4 regions of the Cytobacillus sp. Hz8 genome follow, and region 4 is predicted to be linked to each of the others. Evidence: predicted binding sites of a transcription regulator. Region 4 holds the regulator's gene; each other region holds the start of a gene.

Region 1 (5,894 bases), on a different contig from region 4:
CAATCTTCCAATAAGAATAAGTTGGATAAGTATGCAGCGAGGTTGCAACAGGAGCTGGACGAAGCTCTTTATTATGCAGAGGAAAAAGAAAAAAATAGGTTAAATACTTTTTTTACTGAAATAAAAAGTGTTTACGGCTATTTTTATTCGGAAGAGAATGGCGAATATCAACTATTGCTGAAAATTGATGAGGCCTTGCGCCAAGGTGAATTGGAAGGTTCTCTCCTTATGATGTCTTATACGGGAAATGAACAAAAGCCATATGAAGAAATCAGATATAAGTTGAATGGTATCACAGATGGGCTTATGGTAAAATTCTTCACCCAGGTAGATGGGAAAAAAACCACGCTGCAAGGGAATTTTCAAGCAGCTACCGTCGGCTTGAATCTATCCTTTTGGAAGACCAACCAAAAATTGATGTTTCATGCAGTAACAGAAAAAGAATTTGAACGGAGCTATGAGGAATTTAAGATCAAGGCAAAGAACTAGGCTGGTTAAGTAATTTGGGGAGGGGCTACCCTCTTCTGATTTTTTATTTGCACGAATTCAAAATGGAAGTGTGCGGACAGAGGAAAAGGAGTCCGAAAGCCGGCATCATATGGACAGGAAAGAGCGAAAAAAGGGAAAAGGAGTCCAAAAGCTGGTCCTATTCGGACAGAGGGAGCGCCAAGAAACTTAAAACAAGTCTAAAAACATACGAAACTAAGTCTATCAACTAAGAAGGATAAAGTTTCCCATAATCCTCCCAATCTATTTAAAATATGTACTTCGTTTATTCCCAATTGCAGTAAAGTTTTTCTTTAATATTCTGCTAACGGTCTTCGGATTTAAGCTCAGATCACTCCAATGATGGATATTCGAAGTCGTAATTCTTTCTTCAGGAAAAAGAAGTTGGAACTCTTTGATGTTCCGCAAAATAGCTTGTTCAATATTTTCAGTCTGCCCACACGTTTTGCAAATGAGGGAACTATTTTGAATTGAGACTCGAAAGGATTTACAATTGCTGCAGTAAGTTCCCTTTTTCAGTTGGTTGTAATGATAGATGGGTAATTTTGAAAATGGGTGCTTTGTTTGATGCAGAGAAATTAATGTTTGAGCTAGCCTTTGGTGTCCGGTGTTTAATTTCGATGTAGTTTTATTTAAATCTTGGAGAAATCTTTTGACTTGAGTGGGTAAAATAAAGGGTTGATCCATTGGGGCTTGATATAAGGTGAATTCAGGGTTAATAAAAATGACGTAGGATTCGATGAGGTAATTTTGCCTGAGGTTTTGGAGAAGTTGGCGGAATAGAGTAGTACTCCTTTTTAATTGATCAACAGGATTTTTACATTCACGATTATTGGATAAGGTATAGAGTTTGTCCGATTTAAAGTAATAATCCCCTTGAAAGTTTTTTATATCCAAAAGATGAATCCCCCCTTGCGAAATGATTAAGGAGTCGATTTGGAAAAAGAAGTTATTGACCTCGAGAAGGAGATCGTTAATGATGTATCTTTCCTCCTTCGGGTAAGTTGTCAGCTGATCAAATTTTCTTTCTCCATCAAGACCTTTTTCAAGGTTAGAGTAGTTGATTTTTCTTTCACATTTAACTCCATTCTTGTGTTTAAATAGTGCAGCACACTTAATTCATAGGATTCGTTTCTAGCTTTGAGTAGCATAGGTCACTTTCCTTCTTGAATATGTATATTTTCCTAAATTTTAACAAGATTTTGATGGGATCTCAACTTGTTTATCCCCTTGTTCAAAAAAATGAAATATAACTAAATGGTAAGTGATTATGATATAGTGAATATTGAAATAATGAGTGCGAGTGTTAAAAGTTGAAGCGTTGCTTTATTAAGTAAGGCTTTATTTTAGTCATAACAGCTGGTCAAAGAATATGTGTAGTATTGGATAGAAGAAGACCAAGAAGGAGTACAACATGGCAGAGTTAGTCTATAAGCAAATTATTGATGATCTAAAAAAGAAAATCTTTGCTGGACAGTTTGCTGATATGAGGTTACCGGATGAACGGAGTCTTAGTGAAACTTATCAAGTAAGTCGTAGTTCCATTAAAAGTGCGCTGACGAAGATGGCAAATGACGGCATTATTTTTAAAAAACGCGGTTCGGGGACCTTTATTAACCCGCTGTACATAAAAAATGAGTCGATTTTTAACTATGAGGGGTCGAATTTAGGAGTAACTGATAATTTCCAAATGAATGGGAAAAGGCCAAAGGTGAGGGTATTAAATTTCGAGGTTATTCCACCAACAGAGGAATTACAGCGGGATTTATTCCTCCAGCCTCACGATTTTGTTTATAAAATCATTCGGTTGCGTTTGTTTGATGAGGAGCCGTTTATGATTGAAACGGGATATATTCCTATAAAGATTGTTCAAGATTTAAATCAGACCATTATTGAGGGTTCAATATTTAACTATTTAGAGGAAGTACAAAATCTAGCTGTGACAAAATCCTTCTTATCGATTTCCGCAGAGCCTTCTGATGCAAATGATCAAAAACTTCTGCGTTTGAGGGAGAATGAGCCTGTGGGCATTATGGAGGGGATTTTCTTTTTGGATAATGGGACACCTTTTGAATTCTCCCATATGCGATTCCATTATAAGTATATGAAATTCAATACATTTGTATCGGTGCAATAAAAGAGGCTGAAATTTTCGGCCTCTTTTTTTGTTATGATTTTTTCCAGCTTGCCATATTTTATTCATAATTTCACAAAATTGGACCGTATCATTTTTAAAAATGATTGAATTTTATTAAAAAGTGGTTATGATTAGAGTATAGAAAAAAAGATTAGTGAAAGAATATATAGGAGAAATCATATAGGGAGCTGGTTAAAAATGGCATTATTATCTGAAAAAGTGGATTATTCATCTAAAGCGTATTTAGAAAAGCTTGATGCCTATTGGCGTGCAACGAACTATGTTTCAGTAGGTCAGCTTTATTTAAAGGATAATCCTTTATTACGTGAACCATTAAAAGAATCAGATGTTAAGGTTAAACCAATTGGTCACTGGGGAACAATTCCCGGTCAAAACTTCATTTATGCTCATTTAAATCGCGTTATTAATAAATATGATTTAGACATGTTTTATATAGAAGGTCCTGGTCATGGGGGCCAAGTGATGGTTTCCAATTCTTATCTAGACGGAAGCTACACAGAAATTTATCCGGAGATTACTCAAGATGTTCAAGGAATGAAAAAATTATTTAAGCAATTTTCATTTCCAGGCGGTATTGCATCACATGCAGCGCCTGAGACTCCAGGTTCCATTCATGAAGGTGGAGAATTAGGTTACTCTATTTCTCATGGTGTTGGAGCCATTTTAGATAATCCGAATCTTATTTCAGCTGTTGTGGTTGGGGATGGAGAAGCAGAAACGGGTCCACTTGCTACTTCTTGGTTTTCAAATCGATTTATTAACCCGGTAACAGATGGAGTGATTTTACCAATTCTACATTTAAATGGTTTTAAAATCAGCAACCCGACCATTTTATCACGACAAACGAATGCTGAATTAGCATTATATTTTGAAGGAATGGGTTGGGAGCCATACTTTGTCGAAGGGGAAGACCCAGCGCAAATGCACCAAGAAATGGCTGAGATATTGGATACAATTGTGGAGAGAATCCAAGAGATTCAAAAGAATGCACGTGAAAATAATGATCTTACTCGTCCAGCTTGGCCAATGCTTGTATTCCGTGCACCTAAAGGATGGACAGGACCGAAAGAATGGGCGAATGTACCTGTTGAAAATTCGTTCCGTGCTCACCAAGTGCCAATACCTGTTGACCAAAATAATATGCAGCATGTCGATTCATTAATTACTTGGTTAAAGAGCTATCGACCTGAGGAATTATTCGACGAAGACGGCCGTTTGAAAGCAGAAATTGCAGAAATTGCTCCTAAAGGCAATAAACGGATGGCGATGAATCCTGTCACAAATGCAGGAAAGATCATTAAAGATTTACATTTGCCAGATTTCCGAGAATTTGCACTTGAAAATTCTGAGCGTGGTAAAGTAATTGCTCAGGATATGGCTATTTTAGGGAAATATATAAAAGCTGTTGTTGAGAAAAATGAAGAGAACCGGAACTTTAGAATCTTTGGACCAGATGAAACGATGTCTAACCGCTTAGCACCAGTCTTTGAAGTAACAAAACGTCAATGGCTGGATAAGATTGTGGAACCAAATGATGAATTCCTAGCACCATATGGTCGTGTCATTGATTCTCAATTATCTGAGCACCAAGCGGAAGGTCTTTTAGAGGGATATGTTCTAACAGGCCGCCATGGTTTCTTTGCAAGCTATGAATCCTTCTTGCGTGTGGTTGACTCTATGATTACACAACACTTTAAGTGGTTACGAAAAGCAACGGAGCTTGAATGGCGTGAAGATATTCCATCCTTGAATGTGGTTGCCACTTCAACGGTGTTCCAACAAGACCATAATGGCTATACCCATCAGGATCCTGGAATTTTAGGGCATTTAGCTGATAAGAAACCGGAATTTATCCGTGAATATTTACCAGCTGATGCAAACTCTTTATTGGCTGTTTTCGATAAAGTCCTAAATGATCGTCAAAAGATCAATCTGATTGTTTCATCCAAACATCCACGTCCACAATGGTTCACAGCTGATGAAGCAAAGGAATTAGTAGATAAAGGATTGAAGGTAATCGATTGGGCAAGTACGGAAGTTGGTGGGGAACCTGATATTGTGATGGTTTCTGCTGGAACAGAACCAACAATGGAAAGCTTAGCGGCCATCTCTATCTTGAATGAAAAATTACCTGATTTAAAAATTCGCTACATCAACGTAGTTGATTTATTAAAACTAAGAAGCCCAAAATTAGATCCTCGTGGATTATCTGATGAAGAATTCGATCAGTTCTTTACAAAAGACAAACCGGTAATATTTGCATTCCATGGCTATGAAGGATTAATTAAAGATTTATTCTTTGAACGTCATAACCACAATCTCTATGTTCATGGTTATCGTGAAAATGGTGACATTACGACACCATTCGACATGAGGGTATTAAATCAAATGGATCGCTTTGACTTAGTGAAGGAGGCTGTTATGAGCTTACCGAATGCTGATCAATATCAAGCGATTGCTGAGGAAATGGAACAAATGGTTACAAAACATTATCATTATATCCGTGAAGAAGGCACAGATTTACCTGAAGTTGAAAATTGGGTATGGAAAGCTTTAAAATAATGCCTTTGTGATAAAAATTATAGACAAACCCAGACATGGAGAGTATGCTCATGTCTGGGTTTTTTTTATGTGTTGGAATGCATGTATAACAGGATGCTAGCTGCTCGCCATCAAAAAAATATTGGTGTATTCAGTCTGCGTTCTTAGGAGCAATATGAAAGATGTTATTTCTAAATATTGATTGGGTGTCGCAAATAAAAAGGGGAAAATTTCTAATTTGATGAATTATTATGTAATTTTTTAGATAAATCCTACAATGATCGAGAAATTTGGTAGAATAAAAAATATTTGAATATAACAATTTACTAGAGGTGGATGGATTGAACAAATTAACTTATAGAGAGATTATGTTTATTGGCTTTATGCTATTTTCGATGTTATTCGGAGCAGGAAATTTAATTTTTCCAGCATTTTTGGGTCATGCTTCCGGTGAACATGTATGGCAGGCAGTAATTGGCTTTATTATTTCGGATGCTGGTCTCTCTGTATTAGCCTTCATGGCTATTGCCAAATCAGGAACTTTCGATACATTGATTAATAGGGTGAATCCAACCTTTGCCCTGCTTTTTCCTATGGCGATTTATTTGTCCATCGGACCTGGACTTGCCATTCCACGTGCAGGCAGTCTAGCCTATGAGATGGGGGTAAAACCTTTTTTACCACAGAC
Region 2 (5,894 bases), on a different contig from region 4:
ATGGTTTTTTTGCCATGATGTGACCTACATCATAGTTTTAATAATTTTTGATTCTCATTCTCATCTGTGGTGAAAATCACAGGTGAAAAATGAAATCCATCACAATAAAAAATTATCATCCGTTATACAATCAGGTCTGTTGAAAAAAACAGAGAGGAGTGTGTGAATGGAAATGCAAAGGTCAGCAAAACCGAATCAGTTTAGGAAACAAAATAAAAATGCTCTATTAAAATCCATTCTCATTATTACATTAATATTAAGCTTCACAGTTTTAATCGCTGGAGGTGTCTGGATCTTTAAGGAAATGGCTCCAAGACCATTGGAGGTTACCGATAGTAAAGGAGAGGTGCTTCTAACCAAGAAATCCATTATGGGAGGCCAAGCAGTGTTTCAAAAGTATGGCTTAATGGATTATGGAACAGTCTTAGGCCATGGTTCATACATGGGACCAGATTATACGGCTGAAGCATTAAAGGTATATACAGAAGGAATGCAGGATTATAAATCTTTCCATCAATATGAAAAGTCTTTTAAAGAATTGAATGAAGACCAACAATCCATCATTAAATCAAAAGTCATAAAGGAAATGCGCAAAAATCGCTATCAGGCTAATAAAGATAGGCTTGTGCTAACAGATGCACAAAGCTATGGCTTAGAGGAGGTAAGAGCTTATTATAAAAAGGTCTTTACCGATGGAGACGGCTGGGGGTTAAAGCCGAATCTCATCAAAGAAAGTGATATGCCGGAAAAGGGAAGGGCTTGGGTTAGCAAAGGGGATCAAATCACACAAATATCTGATTTCTTCTTTTGGACAGCTTGGCTTTCAAGTACAGAGAGAAAAGGGGACAATATTACTTATACAAACAACTGGCCATACTATGAGGATGCTGGAAATCATATGTCCTTTTCAGCTATCTGGTGGAGCGGAGCTAGTGTAACCCTTTTAATTTTATTTATCGGAATTATTCTATTCGTCTTCTACCGTTATCATTTAGGGATGCAAGAAGCCTATAAAAAAGGGAATTTTCCCAAAATCGAATTACGACGGCTTCCAGTTACTTTGTCGCAGGTGAAAACAGGAAAATACTTTGCGATTGTGACGGTGTTATTTTTTGTTCAAGCAATGTTTGGTGCTCTTCTTGCACACTATTATGTGGAACCTGAGAGCTTCTTCGGCTTGAAATGGATCTATGATATTCTTCCATTTAATATTTCAAAAGGTTTTCACCTACAGCTCGCCATTCTTTGGATTGCCACTGCTTGGCTTGGAATGGGAATCTTCATTGCTCCACTCGTTGGCGGGCATGAACCGAAAAAACAAGGTCTTCTCGTCGATATTTTATTTTGGGCACTTGTTGTGTTAGTTGCAGGAAGTATGCTTGGTCAGTGGTTAGGCGCTAAAGGATATTTAGGAAATAATTGGTTCTTGTTTGGACATCAAGGATGGGAATATCTTGAATTAGGGAGAATATGGCAATATATCTTAGCAGCAGGAATGGTCATTTGGTTATTTATCGTTTACCGAGGCATCAGAAGCGGATTAAAGAAAGAAACTGACAAAGGTGGACTTATTCATCTTCTCTTCTATTCAGCTGTTGCTGTTCCGCTATTTTATTTATTCGCCTTCATGATTAACCCAGATACAAGTTTTACATTTGCAGATTATTGGCGTTGGTGGATTATCCACTTATGGGTTGAAGGAATTTTTGAGGTCTTTGCCGTTGTTGTTATTGGCTTCCTCATGGTACAAATGAAACTTGTGACGAAAAAATCAACTGTCAGGGCGCTTTACTTCCAGTTAATTCTCTTAATGGGCAGTGGCGTTATTGGAATCGGCCATCATTATTATTACAATGGGTCAGCAGAGGTTTGGATTGGTCTTGGTTCTGTATTCTCTGCTTTAGAAGTTATTCCATTAACTTTACTCATTTTAGAAGCCTATGATCAATACAAGATGATGAGAGATGGAGGAATAGATTTCCCTTATAAAGGTACATTCTGGTTCTTAATTTCTGTTGCCATTTGGAATCTAGTAGGCGCCGGAGTGATGGGCTTCCTAATTAATCTTCCTTCTGTCAGCTATTTCGAACATGGACAATTTTTAACACCAGCTCATGGACATGGGGCTATGATGGGTGTTTATGGAATGTTTGCTTGTGCTGTGTTTATTTATTGCTTAAGAAATATTACAAAACCAGAAAAATGGAGTGATAAATGGGTTAAATTTAGCTGTATCATGCTAAATATTGGACTTGCTGGGATGATTTTAATTTCTCTTTTACCGGTTGGGATTATTCAAATTAAAGAAGCATTTAATCATGGATATGCCGCTTCACGCTCAGCAGCCTTTTTACAAAAAGATATCGTTCAAACGCTATTAACCATTCGTGCCGTTCCAGATACGATTTTCCTTATTGGCGTTGCCGCATTAGCCATTTTTGCTGTCAAAGCTCTTTTTAACCTAAGAAAAGTAACACATAAAGAGAATGAACCTTTGCCAGTAAAAGATTTAGCGATTGATGAAGATGAGGCATAATAATTTTAGCAGAAAAAAATAAAATCTATTCTTATGTGTGATTTGGTTCACATGGTTAAGACAATTAAAATACTATTATAAAGTTGTAAATATATTTTTTGGAGGAAAGAATCATGACTCAATATGCACAAACAGTAAATGTACCAGATTATCCACCACGTGAAAAGCATCCAACAATTTTTCGCACCTTTGATTCTCTAAATGCAGGAGAATTTATGCTTTTAATCAATGATCATGATCCAAAGCCATTACTTTATCAATTCATGATGGAAAGACAAGATCAATTTATTTGGAAATATCTTGAAGAGGGTCCGGAAACCTGGAAAGTATCTATTGGTAAAAAATAAATTAGTTTAACGAGTACAAACTCTAAAAAAAGGCTAACTATGATTTTTGTAGTTAGTCTCTTTTATAATGAAGAAATCATCTAGATGCTCCAAATGGAAATAATTTCTGAATTCTGTGATAAAATGGATAGAAAAGAAAATGAATGGAGTGATTGATATGACGAAACTACAAACATTGGAAAATGCGTTTTATGAGCATGTGAAGAAAATAGTCTCTTATAACGAAGCATTATCATTAATATTTTGGGATTTGCGAACAGGAGCTCCAAAAAAGGGAGTTAATCAACGATCAGAAGTGATTGGAATTCTTTCTTCTGAAGTTTTTCAAATGTCTACCTCGAATCAGATGCTGGAGTACATAGAGAAATTAACGAGAAAAGAGGTATTTTCTGAGCTTTCCCCTTTGACGCAGAAGCTAGTCGAGGATTGTAGAAAAACTTATGAACGCAATAAAAAGATACCTGCAGATGAATATAAGGAATATGTCATTTTGCAATCAAAAGCTGAGAGTATATGGGAGGAAGCGAGGGAAAAATCTGATTTCGAAATGTTCCGTCCATATTTAGAACAACTGGTAGCTTTCAATAAACGTTTTATATCTTATTACGGCTATGAAGGGAATAAGTATAATGCCCTTTTGGATTTATATGAGCCTGGAGTTACGGTTGATTTATTAAATAAGGTATTTGGGGAATTACGAGAATCTATTATTCCTCTTGTTCAGCTTATAACGAATAAAAGGGAAAAACTAGATACGAGCTTTTTGTTCCGAAAATTTCCAAAGGATAAACAGAGGGAGTTTAGCATCGAAATATTAAAACAGATGGGATATGACTTTCAGGCAGGGCGATTGGATGAAACAGTTCATCCTTTTGAAATTAGCTTAAATCCCGGAGATGTAAGGGTTACGACAAGATATGATGAAACTGATTTTCGAATGGCTGTATTTGGCACCATTCATGAAGGGGGGCATGCCCTCTATGAGCAGAATATTTCAAAGGATTTAATTGGCACTACCTTATGTGCTGGAACTTCTATGGGGATTCATGAGTCTCAATCTCTTTTTTATGAAAATTTTGTTGGCCGCAATTATCATTTTTGGAAGAAAAATTATGATTTAATCCGGCAATATGCTAAGGAACAGTTTTCTCATGTCGAGTTGGATGAGTATTATCATGCAATTAATGAATCGAAACCATCTCTTATACGGATCGAAGCAGATGAACTCACGTATCCTTTGCATGTTATTATTCGCTATGAAATTGAATTAGGATTATTTAATGATGAAATCGACGTGAAGGATCTTCCAAAAATTTGGAATGAGAAGTATGAGCAATATTTGGGGATCCGTCCTGAAAATGATGCTGAAGGAGTTCTTCAAGATGTTCACTGGGCAGGTGGAAGCTTTGGCTATTTTCCTTCCTATTCTTTAGGATATATGTACGCCGCCCAATTTAAAAACGCCTTATTAAGGGACCTTCCAGATTTTGATGCATTGTTAGAAAAAGGAGAATTACTTCCCATTAAAGAATGGTTAAATAAGCATATTCATCAATTTGGAAAAATAAAAAAACCGTTAGAAATATTACAAGATGTAACGGGTGAGGGATTAAATTCAGAGTATCTTATTCACTATTTAGAGGAAAAATACAGAAGCATTTATCAGCTGAAATAAAGATTCATCAAAAAAGGCTCCCAACCATAGAGGTTGGGAGCCTTGCTTATTACCATAATTTGAATCCTTTTGATCCTGGAGGTGCATTTTGAATAAGATCAATAAATGGAATCGTGTATGCGAATAGGATAAGTAAAGCGGTAATTCCAAGCCAGATTTTCCAATTTTCGAATACCATTGGTGCTTTTTCTTCTGCACTTTCTGCTTCTCCTAATGGGAATTCTTGTTCACCCTTAGGAGCAAAGAATGCAAGGTTAATAAAGATGTAAAGCATGAGAATAATCGCTAAGAATAGGATAGAACCACCTACTGCTTGTGCGATTTGATATGGAACCCAGTCAGCTGCTTGTGCGGCCCCAGCGTAATCAGAGAATGAAGAACGACGTGGTGCTCCAAGTAAACCAGCAGCATGCATAGCGCCTGACATGAATGTCATACCAACTGCCCAAAGAATCCCTTGAATAAGAGCTAATTTATTCATTGCTTTTGTTAGGACGCGACCAGTTAAATGTGGCACAAGCCAGTATGCTGTACCAAAGAATGTTAAGACAACGGCTGTTGCAAGAGTTAAATGGAAGTGACCAGTTACCCAAATCGTATTATGAACTACTTGGTTCATTTGGTTTGAAGCATTGACCATACCACCAGCACCAGCAGGAATAAAGGCAAGCATACCGATAAATGGTACGGTAAAGCGAGCATCTCCCCATGGAAGCTTCTTAAACCAACCGAATAACCCTTTTGCACCTTTAGAACGACCAAATCTCTCGAATGTTGCAAATAGAGAGAAAGCAGTCATTAAAGAAGGAATAACAACTAAGAATGTTAAAATTACTTGTAAGAACTTCCAAGCTGGATCAATCCCTGGTTCCAATAACTGATGGTGGAAACCTACAGGAATTGAGAACAATAGGAATAAGATAAAGGACATACGTGCTAAAGAATCAGAGAAAATTTTACCACCGATAACTTTTGGAATAATAACATACCAAGCCATATAAGCTGGAAGCAACCAGAAGTATACAAGTGGGTGTCCAAAATACCAGAATAATGTACGGCTGACACCAACATTAACTGTATCCACTAAACCTAAAGACCAAGGTAATAATTGAATTAATACAGTAGCTGCGACACCTAATGTAGCAACATCCCATAGTACCGTATTAACAACTGCCATAAATGTAAGTAATGGACTAGGTTTTCCAGGGTTGTTTTTACGCCATCTTACATAACCCATAATAATGGCTGCACCATCAATCCAGCTTCCTACTACGACAAGTGTTAAACCTAGGTAGTATAAAAAGTGAGCTTGAAGAGGTGCATAAAATGTATAAAG
Region 3 (5,894 bases), on a different contig from region 4:
TGGGCGTTCTTCTGGACTCAAGTGATCAACAGTCATTAACTCTTTATCTAGGAATGTATCATGCTGGACAAATACTCTAAGCTCTTCATCATATGGCAAATACATTTTTTCGATAATATCGTTCCATTTCTTTACTTCCTGCTCGGTAATTTTTAATTCCTGCACCCGCTTTTCATATCCAGAAGCTTTTATAATCTCAATTACTTCAAGAGTGTACTTTAATGTCCATCTAGCCATAAGATTGGTATACCAATTGTTATTTACATTGTTTTCATATTCATTCGGTCCTGTGACACCATGAATCATGTATTGATCCTTCTTCTTATGATAATGAACGCGATCAGCAAAAAATCTTGCTATTCCTGTCAGGACATCAATCCCCTTTTCATGTAGATAGGACTTATCACCCGTATAGTTGACATAATTATAGATCGCGTAAGCAATGGCCCCATTCCGGTGGATTTCTTCAAACGTAATCTCCCATTCATTATGACATTCAATTCCGTTAAATGTGACCATTGGATAGAGCGCGCCTTTTAAGCCTTGTTGCTTCGCATTATGATAAGCGCCCTTCAATTGATTATAGCGATAGACTAAAAGATTACGAGCTACTTCAGGTTTTGCCGTTGCTAAATAAAGAGGTAAGGCATAGGCTTCCGTATCCCAATAAGTCGCTCCACCATACTTTTCACCGGTAAAACCTTTAGGGCCAATATTTAATTGTGCATCTTCCCCGTAATATGTGGAGAATAGCTGGAATAAATTAAAACGAATGCCTTGCTGAGCTTCCTCATCCCCCTTAATTTCAATATCACAAATATCCCAACGTTTTAACCACTCAGCCTTATGCTCGCTAAATAGTGGATCAAACCCTTTTTCCATTGCCCTTTTCAAAACTGTATCCGCTTTCTCTAGCAACTCAAAATTCTGATAATCACGGTCTGTTGTTACTGCAACGTATTTGTAAAGTGTCACTGGATGATTTTCCTTTAATGAAACCACCAAAGTGTTATCGATATACTCTTCTTTTTGATTATAAGAAATGGATTGAATATCACCGTCAATTGCGAGCTTCATTTTGGCCGCTATCTGAAATGTGGGTGTTCCAAAAGGGTTATCCTTCGTTTTCATCACTAAATGACCTTGGAAGTCTTTGACTCCTCGGCTGATTTCTAGCCAGAAGTCTTCCTCATAATTGGAATCTTCATTTCTCACATCCCCATCTAAGTAAGGAATAAATGTAATTTCTCCCTGATAGTTTTTTGCCGTTGCTGTATATTTAATAACTGCAAGCTCGTGATCAGCAATTGAAAGAAAACGAATCACTTCAAATTCAGTTATTTTTTCTTTATGCCTCACGGTAAATCGCCGTGTTAAAACCCCATGCTGCATATCCAATTCACGGTAATAATCTAATAGATTTGCTGTATTCAAGTCGAGCTCTACTCCGTCAATCAAGATTCGAACGCCAATGTAATGAATCGAATTAATTACTTTTCCAAAATAATGAGGGTAACCATTTTTCCACCAGCCGACTCTTGTCTTATCCGGATACCAAACTCCTGCAATGTAGGAGCCTTGATGATGGTCTCCACTATAAGTTTCCTCAAAGTTTCCACGCATCCCCATATGCCCATTTCCAAGACTCATCATACTTTCTGCTAAGCGGAAATCTTCACGGTTTAATGCACTCTCTTTAATTTTCCATTGATCAATCCCAAATAATCTCTTCATTTATCTCACCTCATATATTCTAATGCAAACGTTTGCACAATCGAGTAAAAAAAATAAAATTCGCTACTTATATTTTTATTGTAAAGGATTTCACAAAAAAAATCATGATAAAAATTCAATTTTTTTAATAAAGTATTTGTTCCTCCCTTTAGGCCTTCCGCTATTAAAGGATTATCCTTTTTTAATGAATGATGTCTCGATAAATTTCAGGCTTCACATTTTTTTGATCACAGCCTTCTCTTATTTCTACATGTAAAATAATTGACACTTTTCTAAAATAATTATATAACGATTAGGGTGTAAAATTTAATTGGAATCCCTTACATTTATATCATTCAGAGAGTAGCTGCTGTTCAAAAATTGCGAGGTGCAGTTGATGCTGAAAGAAGAACGACAAAAACTAATCAAGGATATTATCAAAAAATATGAAGTTGAAACTCAGGATGACATCGTACAATACCTAAATAAAGCGGGCTTAACCGTGACACAAGCAACGATTTCACGAGACTTAAGAGAATTAAACCTAATTAAGATTCCTCTGAACAATGGAAAATTTAAATATGGGATCCCTGTTGAAACTCATTTTCAACCAGAAGAACGACTTAAAAGAGTGATGAATGATGCTTGTATCAAAATTTCTTTAGTCGATCAATTCGTTGTCATCAAAACCATCCCTGGTAATGCCCATGCTGTTGGTGTTTTATTAGATGACCTTTCATGGGAGGAAAAGGTTGGTACAGTTTGTGGAAATGATACCTGCCTAATAATTTCCGCTACTCCACACGAGGCGGAAATTATTGAAAGCCGCTTAAAACAAATGATTACACTTTATGCTTAAAAACCAGTCCATTCAGACTGGTTTTTTCTATTTTTACCAAGCTATGATTTATCCCCATATCTTTTAGATGTCAGAATAAACTTTCTTTTTCCCACTAAATTGCATATTATTCAGTTTTTATTCATGTCATTTTCCCGTTATTTAATAGCAAAACCAAATGACCATGTTTAAGCTCACCAATATTCATACATCAACTTGAATTTTTCCTATCATTCTTTGTGGAATAATTCACAAAGAAAGCGTTACCTCCTTCACAAAAACGTTTTCATTTTCGCTATATCATAAAAAGTGTAAAGGATATCCAAAGTTAACTACAAAAGGAGGAACAAAACTGATGAAACATCCAATACATGTTACATCTGAAATTGGTGATTTAAAGACAGTCTTATTGCATAGACCAGGTAAAGAAGTTGAAAATTTAACACCTGAATATTTACAAAGATTACTATTCGATGATATTCCCTATCTTCCTACTATCCAAAAAGAACATGATTATTTTGCAAATGCCTTAAGAAACCGCGGTATAGAAGTTTTATATCTAGAAAAATTATTAGCAGAAGCATTAAGCACCGAAGAAGTTCGCCACCAATTTGTAGATCAAATTTTAGCTGAAAGTAAAGCAAATGTGAATGGTGCAGGAAGAACTCTTCGTGAGTATCTACTATCTTTCCCAACTGAAGTCATGATCGATAAAATCATGTCAGGCGTTTTAAAAACTGAAATTGAGGAAGAAAAGAAAACTCATCTTTATGAAATAATGGGTGATCACTATCCATTCTACTTGGATCCAATGCCAAACCTATATTTCACTCGTGACCCAGCAGCATCCATTGGAAATGGACTAACCATTAATAGAATGCGCGAAGGTGCAAGACGTAGAGAATCCATGTTTATGGATTACATTATCAAGTACCATCCACGATTTGCTAAACATGACATTCCAGTTTGGCTTGGAAGAGATTACGGATTCTCTATTGAAGGTGGAGATGAGTTAATTCTTAGCAAAGACACCATTGCCATTGGGGTAAGTTCCAGAACTTCCGCTCGAGCTATTGAAAAACTAGCGGTTAATCTATTTAAACGCCAAAGTGAAATCACTAGAGTAGTGGCTGTTGAAATTCCTAAATCAAGAGCATTCATGCATCTTGATACAGTATTCACAATGGTTGACTATGATAAATTCACCATCCATCCAGCCATCCAAGGGCCAGATGGAAATATGAGAATTTACATCCTTGAAAAAGATATTAAGGATCCGGAAAAGGTTCAAATTGCAGAACGAAATAATATTAAAGAAGCCTTAAAAGAAGTACTTGGCTTAAGTGAAATCAATCTTATCCCTTGTGGTGGCGGAGATATTATCATCTCAGCACGTGAACAATGGAATGATGGATCAAATACTCTAGCTATCTCACCTGGGGTAGTTGTCACATATGATAGAAACTATGTATCTAATGAAATTCTAAGATCAAATGGCATCGAAGTTATTGAAGTATTAAGTTCGGAGCTCTCTAGAGGTCGTGGGGGCCCACGTTGCATGAGCATGCCATTATATCGTGAAGATATTTAACGAATTCTTTCAACAATATATGGGGGATAGACAACTTCTACTCCCTCACCTTTCATTCTTAATTTTTATAAAGGTGGAGATATAAATGATTACAGAAGTAAAACCATTAAACGTTGATCTAAAAGGTAGAAGCTTCCTAGCAGAAAAAGATTTCACAGAAAATGAAATCAACTATCTAATCGATTTAGCAGCAGAATTAAAACAACAGAAAAAAATTGGAATCCCTCATAAATATTTAGAAGGAAAAAATATTGCCCTTCTTTTTGAAAAACCATCAACTAGAACAAGATGTGCATTTACCGTTGCTTGTATCGATTTAGGAGCCCATCCTGAATATTTAGGTAAAGGTGACATTCAATTTGGTAAGAAAGAATCCGTTGCCGATACAGCAAAAGTACTAGGAAGAATGTTTGACGGCATCGAGTTCCGCGGATTCAAGCATGAAACAGTAGAAGCCCTTGCAGAATATTCTGGAGTACCTGTTTGGAATGGCTTAACAGACCTTTTCCATCCAACTCAAATGCTAGCAGACTTCTTAACTGTAAAAGAACATATCGGTCACTTAAAAGGCGTGAAATTTGTCTATGTCGGTGATGGCCGTAATAACGTCGCTAACAGCTTATTGATTGGTGGAGCAAAAGTAGGTATGGACATTCGTATTTGCTCACCTAAATCCCTATTCCCTAATGAGGAAATTGTCAAATACGCTAAAGAAGTTGCTCTTGAATCAAACGGAAGAGTAGTTGTAACGGATAATGTAGATGAAGCCGTCGATGGTGCAGATGTTCTTTACACAGATGTTTGGGTTTCAATGGGTGAAGAAGATATGTTTGAAGAAAGAATTAAACTATTAAAACCATATCAAGTCAATATGGAAATGGTTAAGAAAACAGGCAATGATGATGTCATCTTCCTTCACTGCTTACCTGCATTCCATGACTTAGATACATCTGTAGGCCGTGAAATCTATGAAAAATACGGGTTAACTGCAATGGAAGTAACAGATGAAGTATTCCAAAGCAAACATGCCCATGTATTTGATGAAGCAGAAAATCGTATGCATACCATTAAAGCCGTAATGGTAGCAACTAGCAGTAAATACAAAGCATAAATCATATAAACTCTATGGTTGGCACCGTTCTTAATATTTTGGGTGTCAGCCATAGATATCAATGTTTCATATTACCTCAATAAGTAAAACCCTTTGTTTTTCCTATATTTGGAGGTGTTAGAACATGGAATCTGATAAAAAATTAGGTCTCTTCTTATTAATCGCCCTAGTCGTTGGTTCAATGATCGGTGGCGGAGCCTTTAACTTAGCAAGCGATATGGCTGCAGGTGCTAATGCCGGTGCGATTATCATCGGTTGGATTATAACCGGTGTCGGAATTATCGCTTTAGGACTCGCATTCCAAAACTTAACGATGCGAAAACCTGATTTAGAAGGCGGAATTTATAGTTATGCCAAGGCTGGTTTTGGTAGTTACATGGGCTTCAATAGTGCATGGGGTTACTGGTTATCAGCATGGCTTGGAAACGTTGCTTATGCCACTTTGGTTTTTAGCTCAATTGGCTATTTCTTCCCAGTGTTTGATGGGGGCCAAAATGTCGCATCTATCATCGGAGCATCTGTATTACTATGGTGCGTCCACTTCCTAATTTTACGAGGAGTGCATTCAGCCGCACTTGTGAACTTAGTAACAACCATTGCAAAATTAGTTCCTGTTTTTGTATTTATCGTCATCGCTCTTA
Region 4 (5,894 bases):
TTGTTTTGCTTGCAACTTCAGCAACAAGCTTTGCACCCATGTTTTCAAATGCATCTTCTAATTCGATTTCTTTTGCAATGGTAACACCATCATTTGTAATTAATGGAGAACCAAATTTTTTCTCAAGAACCACATTGCGTCCTTTAGGTCCAAGAGTAACTTTAACCGCATCAGCAAGCGCGTCTACACCACGAAGCATAGAACGGCGAGCTTCTTCACTAAATTTAATTTCTTTAGCCATTATTAAAAAACCTCCTATAAATTTGATTTATATCTGTTGAACGTTCGTATAATTAGCCGATTATAGCAAGGATGTCATTTTCGCGTAGAATTAAATATTCTTTACCGTCGTATTTCACTTCTGTTCCAGAGTATTTTGAGAAGATAATTCTGTCATCAACAGAAACTTCAAGTGCAACACGTTCACCGTTTTCTAGAACTCTTCCAGATCCAACAGCAACGACGATACCTTCTTGAGGCTTCTCCTTCGCTGTATCTGGTAAAACAATACCGCTTGCAGTTTTTTCTTCTGTTTCAACAAGCTCAATGACAATACGATCACCTAGTGGCTTTAACAAGTGAAACAACCTCCTCAAATAATATGTAAATTTTATTATTAGCACTCTCTTCGATTGAGTGCTAACACATTTATTATATTAAAGAATCTGAAAAAAATTTGCAAGTAAAAAGCCATATTTTTTTCAAATTTACTTATGATCTTAAACACTTACAAGTATGTACTGCATTTGCTTATTTATCCAGCATTTTGGAAAAAGCAAACAGAAATTTAATCATTCTGAAATATAGTTTAAAATGTCTTCCATTTGAAACAAAGGGCAATTTATTAGTAGAATGAGAATAAAGTGAAATTCGATGCTGCTCATATTTTACTAACAACTGGGTACCCAATGATCAGCTTATTATTATAGGAGAAACGAAAAAGGAGACAAATCATTTTGAAAAAAGAATACTGGCTTATCATCATCGCCTACATAATCATGCAGTTTTCAAGCTTTATCGGCGTTCCATTCATTTCATTAATGGGAGAGGCTTTAGGAATCAGTCAGAGAAAATTGCAAATATATTCAGTATCCATTTGGCTTGTTATCAGCTTCGCCGTTACTTTAGTGATTGTTTTATTCTTATTAAGAAAGGAAATGCTACACTATAATAGAAACAAACCTTTGGCACCTGTAAGCAACTCGATTTTATGGGCAGTTGGAGGTGTATTTTTAGCCCTTTTCGCTCAAGGAATTGCAGCAAGAATTGAAAGCCTCCTCGGCATCGAAATGGGTTCAGAAAATACGCAGCAAATCATCCATTTAATCAATACTTACCCGATTGTTATTCTTGTCACTTCCATCATTGGACCGATGTTGGAGGAAATTGTTTTTCGAAAAATCATTTTCGGTTCCCTACATAAACGATTTAATTTCCTGATATCGGCACTAATTAGTTCCATTATTTTTGCTTTAGCACATGGAGAGCCTGAGCACATCCTTTTATATTCAGCAATGGGTTTTACCTTTGCATTTCTTTATGTCAAAACAAATCGCATTCTTGTACCGATGTTTGCTCATGTGGCGATGAATACATTTGTGGTTTTAGTTCAATCCATTTATAAGAATGACCTCGAAAGAATGATACATGATGCGGAAAAAATTCAAGGTTTTATCGGAGGACTTTAAATGAGGCAATCACCCCTTTATTCCGGGATCTTATATATATTCTTGGGGATATTATTCATCTTTTTTGCTATTCAAAATATCCAAGAAGATGGACAGTGGCGGTTTTTCACTTACCTGCTCGTAATATTAGCCACCTTTGATTTAGGATCAGGCATTAGAATGATCTCCTTTCACTTTAAAATTAAAAAAATTCAAAATCGAAAATAATAAAAAGCGGCTTATTTTATGAAGACGATTCATTAAAAATAAGCCGCTTTTCTTTAGTCTTGTTTCCCATTTGGGTAATGTTTCAAAAAATAGACTAATGATTGCAGTTCTACTGCTAAATCGATATGATGAATACGAATGGAAGAAGGTACTGTTAACCTGGCAGGAGTAAAGTTAAGAATTCCCTTTACATTCACTTTTGCCAAACGATCCGTGATCGATTGTGCAACAGGTGCTGGAATCGTTAAGATGACAACTTGAATGTCTTCGTCTACCAAAACCTTCTCTAAATCATCCATATGATAGACAGGGATATCCCCAATTTTCGTTCCAACCTTGGACGAATCAACATCAAAGGCTACTTCAATTTTCGTATTGTTATTTTTCAAAAAATTGTAATTTAAAAACGCCGTACCTAAATTACCCACCCCAATTAAGGCAACCTTTGTTAATTCATCCTGATCCAAGGTTTTACGAAAAAAGGATAGAAGATAATTGACGTTGTAGCCATAACCTTTTTTCCCTAATGCACCAAAATAGGAAAAATCCCGGCGAATCGTCGCAGAATCCACCTTCACCGCTTCGCTGAGTTCTGAAGAAGAGACTCTTTGCTTGCCAGATGAGTGTAGGTTTTTTAGAAACCGATAATATAACGGCAATCTTTTCGCAGTCGCTTGTGGGATTTTCATCGTACCATTACTCACTTCTTTTCCCCCCAATCATTTAAATTTTCTCTTTTCTTTTGTAGTCGCCACTCTTTCCACCAGATTTCTCAAGTAAATAAGTCTCTCCAATTATCATCCCTTTATCTAAGGCTTTGCACATGTCATATACGGTTAAGGCACACACAGATGCGGCTGTTAACGCTTCCATTTCTACACCTGTATTTCCCTTCGTTTTCACTGTGGCAATCATAACAAGCCTATAATTTTCTTCAGCTTCCTCTTCCCAGTGAAAAGCAATATCGACACCTGTTAATGGTATTGGATGACACATTGGGATGATTTCCCATGTTTTTTTGCAGGCCATTATCCCTGCTACTTGAGCAACTGCGAGAACATCACCTTTCTTGATTTGATTATTCGTAATCCCATTATAGATTTCTTGATTGACTATAATACTTGACTGCGCTTTGGCAATACGAATTGTTTCGGGCTTATCCCCTACATCCACCATTTTGGCTCTGCCTTCTTCATTAAAATGGGTAAATTTCAAAATATCAACACCTCACTTAGAATGATACACTATTTTTTCCCTACTGTGTATTAACATTGTACATTTATTCACAAATATTGATGAACATTGACGAATACGTTACACTATCTCTAGATGCAGGGGTGAAAGAGATGATTTTATTACAAGTTAATGGGTTAACTAAATATTACGGAGCTGACCTTATTTTATCGAATATAAAGCTTGAAGTCCAAACGCGCGACCGCATTGCCTTAGTAGGCCGAAACGGCGCGGGTAAATCAACATTATTAAAAATGATTGCTGGAAAAATGTCCTATGATGCTGGCGAAGTGATAAAGCCAAAGGACGTTTCCATTGGCTATTTAGCACAAAATACTGGGCTAGAATCAGAATTATCAATTTGGGATGAGATGCTGACTGTTTTTCAACAGGTAAGAGATTTAGAACAAGATCTTCGAAGATTAGAGGAAAAAATGGCAAATCCCGCTATTTATGATAACAATACAGAATATGAACGAATCATAAAAGAATATGATACACTCCAAGTGAAATTTAAAGAAATGGGAGGTTATCAGTATGAGGCCGATATCCGCTCTATCTTACATGGGTTGAATTTCCAAACCTTTGATTATTCCACCAAAATTGCCAGTCTTAGCGGCGGACAGAAGACACGTTTAGCTCTTGGGAAGCTTCTCCTTACAAAACCCGATATCTTAATCTTGGACGAGCCTACCAACCATTTAGATATTGAAACCCTGTCTTGGCTTGAACAGTATCTGCAAAGCTATGATGGTGCAATATTAATTGTTTCACATGATCGCTACTTCCTAGATAAAGTAGTGAACCAAGTATATGAGATTTCGCGAAAACATATTAGTAAGTTTAAAGGAAATTATAGCGCTTATTTGGATCAAAAAGCGGAGAATTTCGAAAGAGACATGAAGCTTTATGAAAAACAGCAGGACGAGATTACAAAACTTCAGGAATTTATACAACGAAATCTTGCTCGCGCCTCGACAACTAAGAGAGCTCAAAGCAGACGAAAAATGCTTGATCGCATGGAAGTCATGGACCGGCCTTTAGGGGATGAAAAATCAGCCTCTTTTGGTTTTGACATTGAAAAGCAAAGTGGAAATGAAGTCCTAAATATGCATTCCTTATCAGTAGGCTACCATTCGGAAAAGGTATCAGAGAATATCTCCTTCCGTATCACAAGAGGAGAGAGCATTGCCCTTGTGGGTCCAAATGGAATTGGAAAATCCACACTTCTCAAAACGATTGTGAAAAAACTTTCTCCTATCTCTGGAGAAATTCATTACGGTTCTAATGTATTTATTAGCTATTACGATCAAGAGCAAGCTAACCTAACTTCGAATAAAAGGGTCCTTAATGAACTTTGGGATGATTATCCGAATAAAAATGAAAAGGACATCCGTACAGTACTCGGCAACTTTCTTTTTACTGGGGACGATGTCTTAAAAACGGTTTCCACTCTAAGTGGCGGAGAAAAAGCTAGACTCTCCCTAGCTAAATTAATGATGCAAAAAGGAAATTTCTTAATTTTGGACGAACCAACCAACCATTTGGATTTAGATAGCAAGGAAGTGTTAGAAAATGCCCTTGTGGATTATCCTGGAACAATCCTTTTTGTTTCACATGACCGATATTTTATCAACCGCATTGCCACAAAGGTCTTAGAGCTTGATGCAGGTGGTGCAACGGAATACTTAGGCGACTATGATTATTACCTTGAAAAAAAACAAGAGCAAGAGGAACTAATGGCTTTAGAGCAACTTGAACAAACAAAAAATGACTCCTCTACAGCTACTCCATTAGAAAAAAATAGTTATCAACAGGATAAAGAAGCGAAAAAATTAGAACGCCAACGTAAAAGACGTTTAGAAGAAATCGAAAAAAGGATTGAAGAATTAGAGAGCTTCCTTAGCCAAAATGAAGAACTTTTATGCGATCCCGAGATTTACCAAGATCACGAAAAGGTACTCGCGATCCATAAAGAGAATGAAACCTATCAAGCTGAGCTTGATTCTCTTATGGAGCAATGGACTGAACTAGTTGAAGATGAATAATATCCACAATAAAAGGTCTAACGTCTTAATATCACGTTAGACCTTTTCCACAATTTTATGCACAAACAAAATCTCTTTATAAAGCTATCAACAGCAGTTTTCCACATTATCCACAAACAAATATCATCTTATCCACATTTTCCACAGGATATATCAAATTTTTTATAGTTATCCACAGAATCAGCCCTTCTAAAGGATTGTGAAAAAACTGAGCCTGTGAATTCAATCAAACGTTTGTTTAACTTTTTCTCTCTCAATATACTTCAATCAAACGTTTGTTTAATTTCTTCATCCTCAATATTGTTCAATCAAACGTTTGTTTAATTATTGATTAATATAAAAGGACTGACACTCTTTTAAAGAATCAGTCCCCTCCTTATTAATTATTATAAATGGTAATTTCTAATCCAGGATTGGCATTTAAGGATAAATCTGAACGAATTCCTTTTTGATAAAGCACGCTACCAACAGCTGCAATCATAGCTGCATTATCTGTACAAAGTGATAAAGGAGGAATCACTAATTCAACATCGGTTAATGACTGAAATGCCTCCTCCAATTTTGCTCGCAATCCTTTATTTGCTGCAACACCACCAGCTAAAAGAACCTGCTTCACTTGGTACTTTTTCGTAGCTCTGACTGCTTTTGTCACCAATACATCGATGACACTCTCCTGAAAACTAGCCGCAAGATCCTCAGGCTTAATAATCTCTCCACG

The links. The regulator Rex, encoded in region 4, represses fermentation and respiration genes when NADH is low (regulators of the CRP and FNR family bind a similar motif). The targets are predictions, from matches to a motif close to TTGTGAAATATTTCACAA.
Region 1: the regulator Rex is predicted to act here: its motif matches at 2,703-2,720, upstream of ACE38V_RS06065 (phosphoketolase family protein).
Region 2: the regulator Rex is predicted to act here: its motif matches at 2,572-2,589, upstream of ACE38V_RS04495 (DUF2249 domain-containing protein).
Region 3: the regulator Rex is predicted to act here: its motif matches at 2,789-2,806, upstream of arcA (arginine deiminase).

Annotation. Positions count from the first base shown of each region.
Region 1 covers NZ_JBHKFI010000003.1:191,857-197,750, reverse strand. Annotated here, with positions in the region: gene ACE38V_RS06080 (hypothetical protein) at 1-489, shown strand, start outside; gene ACE38V_RS06075 (nuclease-related domain-containing protein) at 751-1,518, opposite strand; gene ACE38V_RS06070 (GntR family transcriptional regulator) at 1,922-2,644, shown strand; gene ACE38V_RS06065 (phosphoketolase family protein) at 2,843-5,227, shown strand; gene brnQ (branched-chain amino acid transport system II carrier protein) at 5,548-5,894, shown strand, end outside.
Region 2 covers NZ_JBHKFI010000002.1:289,446-295,339, forward strand. Annotated here, with positions in the region: gene ACE38V_RS04490 (nitric-oxide reductase large subunit) at 167-2,536, shown strand; gene ACE38V_RS04495 (DUF2249 domain-containing protein) at 2,650-2,883, shown strand; gene ACE38V_RS04500 (carboxypeptidase M32) at 3,041-4,558, shown strand; gene ACE38V_RS04505 (b(o/a)3-type cytochrome-c oxidase subunit 1) at 4,608-5,894, opposite strand, start outside.
Region 3 covers NZ_JBHKFI010000007.1:123,506-129,399, reverse strand. Annotated here, with positions in the region: gene ACE38V_RS10935 (glycoside hydrolase family 65 protein) at 1-1,734, opposite strand, end outside; gene ahrC (transcriptional regulator AhrC/ArgR) at 2,111-2,572, shown strand; gene arcA (arginine deiminase) at 2,907-4,142, shown strand; gene argF (ornithine carbamoyltransferase) at 4,228-5,253, shown strand; gene arcD (arginine-ornithine antiporter) at 5,378-5,894, shown strand, end outside.
Region 4 covers NZ_JBHKFI010000015.1:105,602-111,495, forward strand. Annotated here, with positions in the region: gene groL (chaperonin GroEL) at 1-241, opposite strand, end outside; gene groES (co-chaperone GroES) at 294-578, opposite strand; gene ACE38V_RS16935 (CPBP family intramembrane glutamic endopeptidase) at 957-1,688, shown strand; gene ACE38V_RS16940 (YdiK family protein) at 1,689-1,895, shown strand; gene ACE38V_RS16945 (redox-sensing transcriptional repressor Rex) at 1,949-2,599, opposite strand; gene moaC (cyclic pyranopterin monophosphate synthase MoaC) at 2,619-3,113, opposite strand; gene ACE38V_RS16955 (ABC transporter ATP-binding protein) at 3,242-5,176, shown strand; gene tsaD (tRNA (adenosine(37)-N6)-threonylcarbamoyltransferase complex transferase subunit TsaD) at 5,556-5,894, opposite strand, start outside.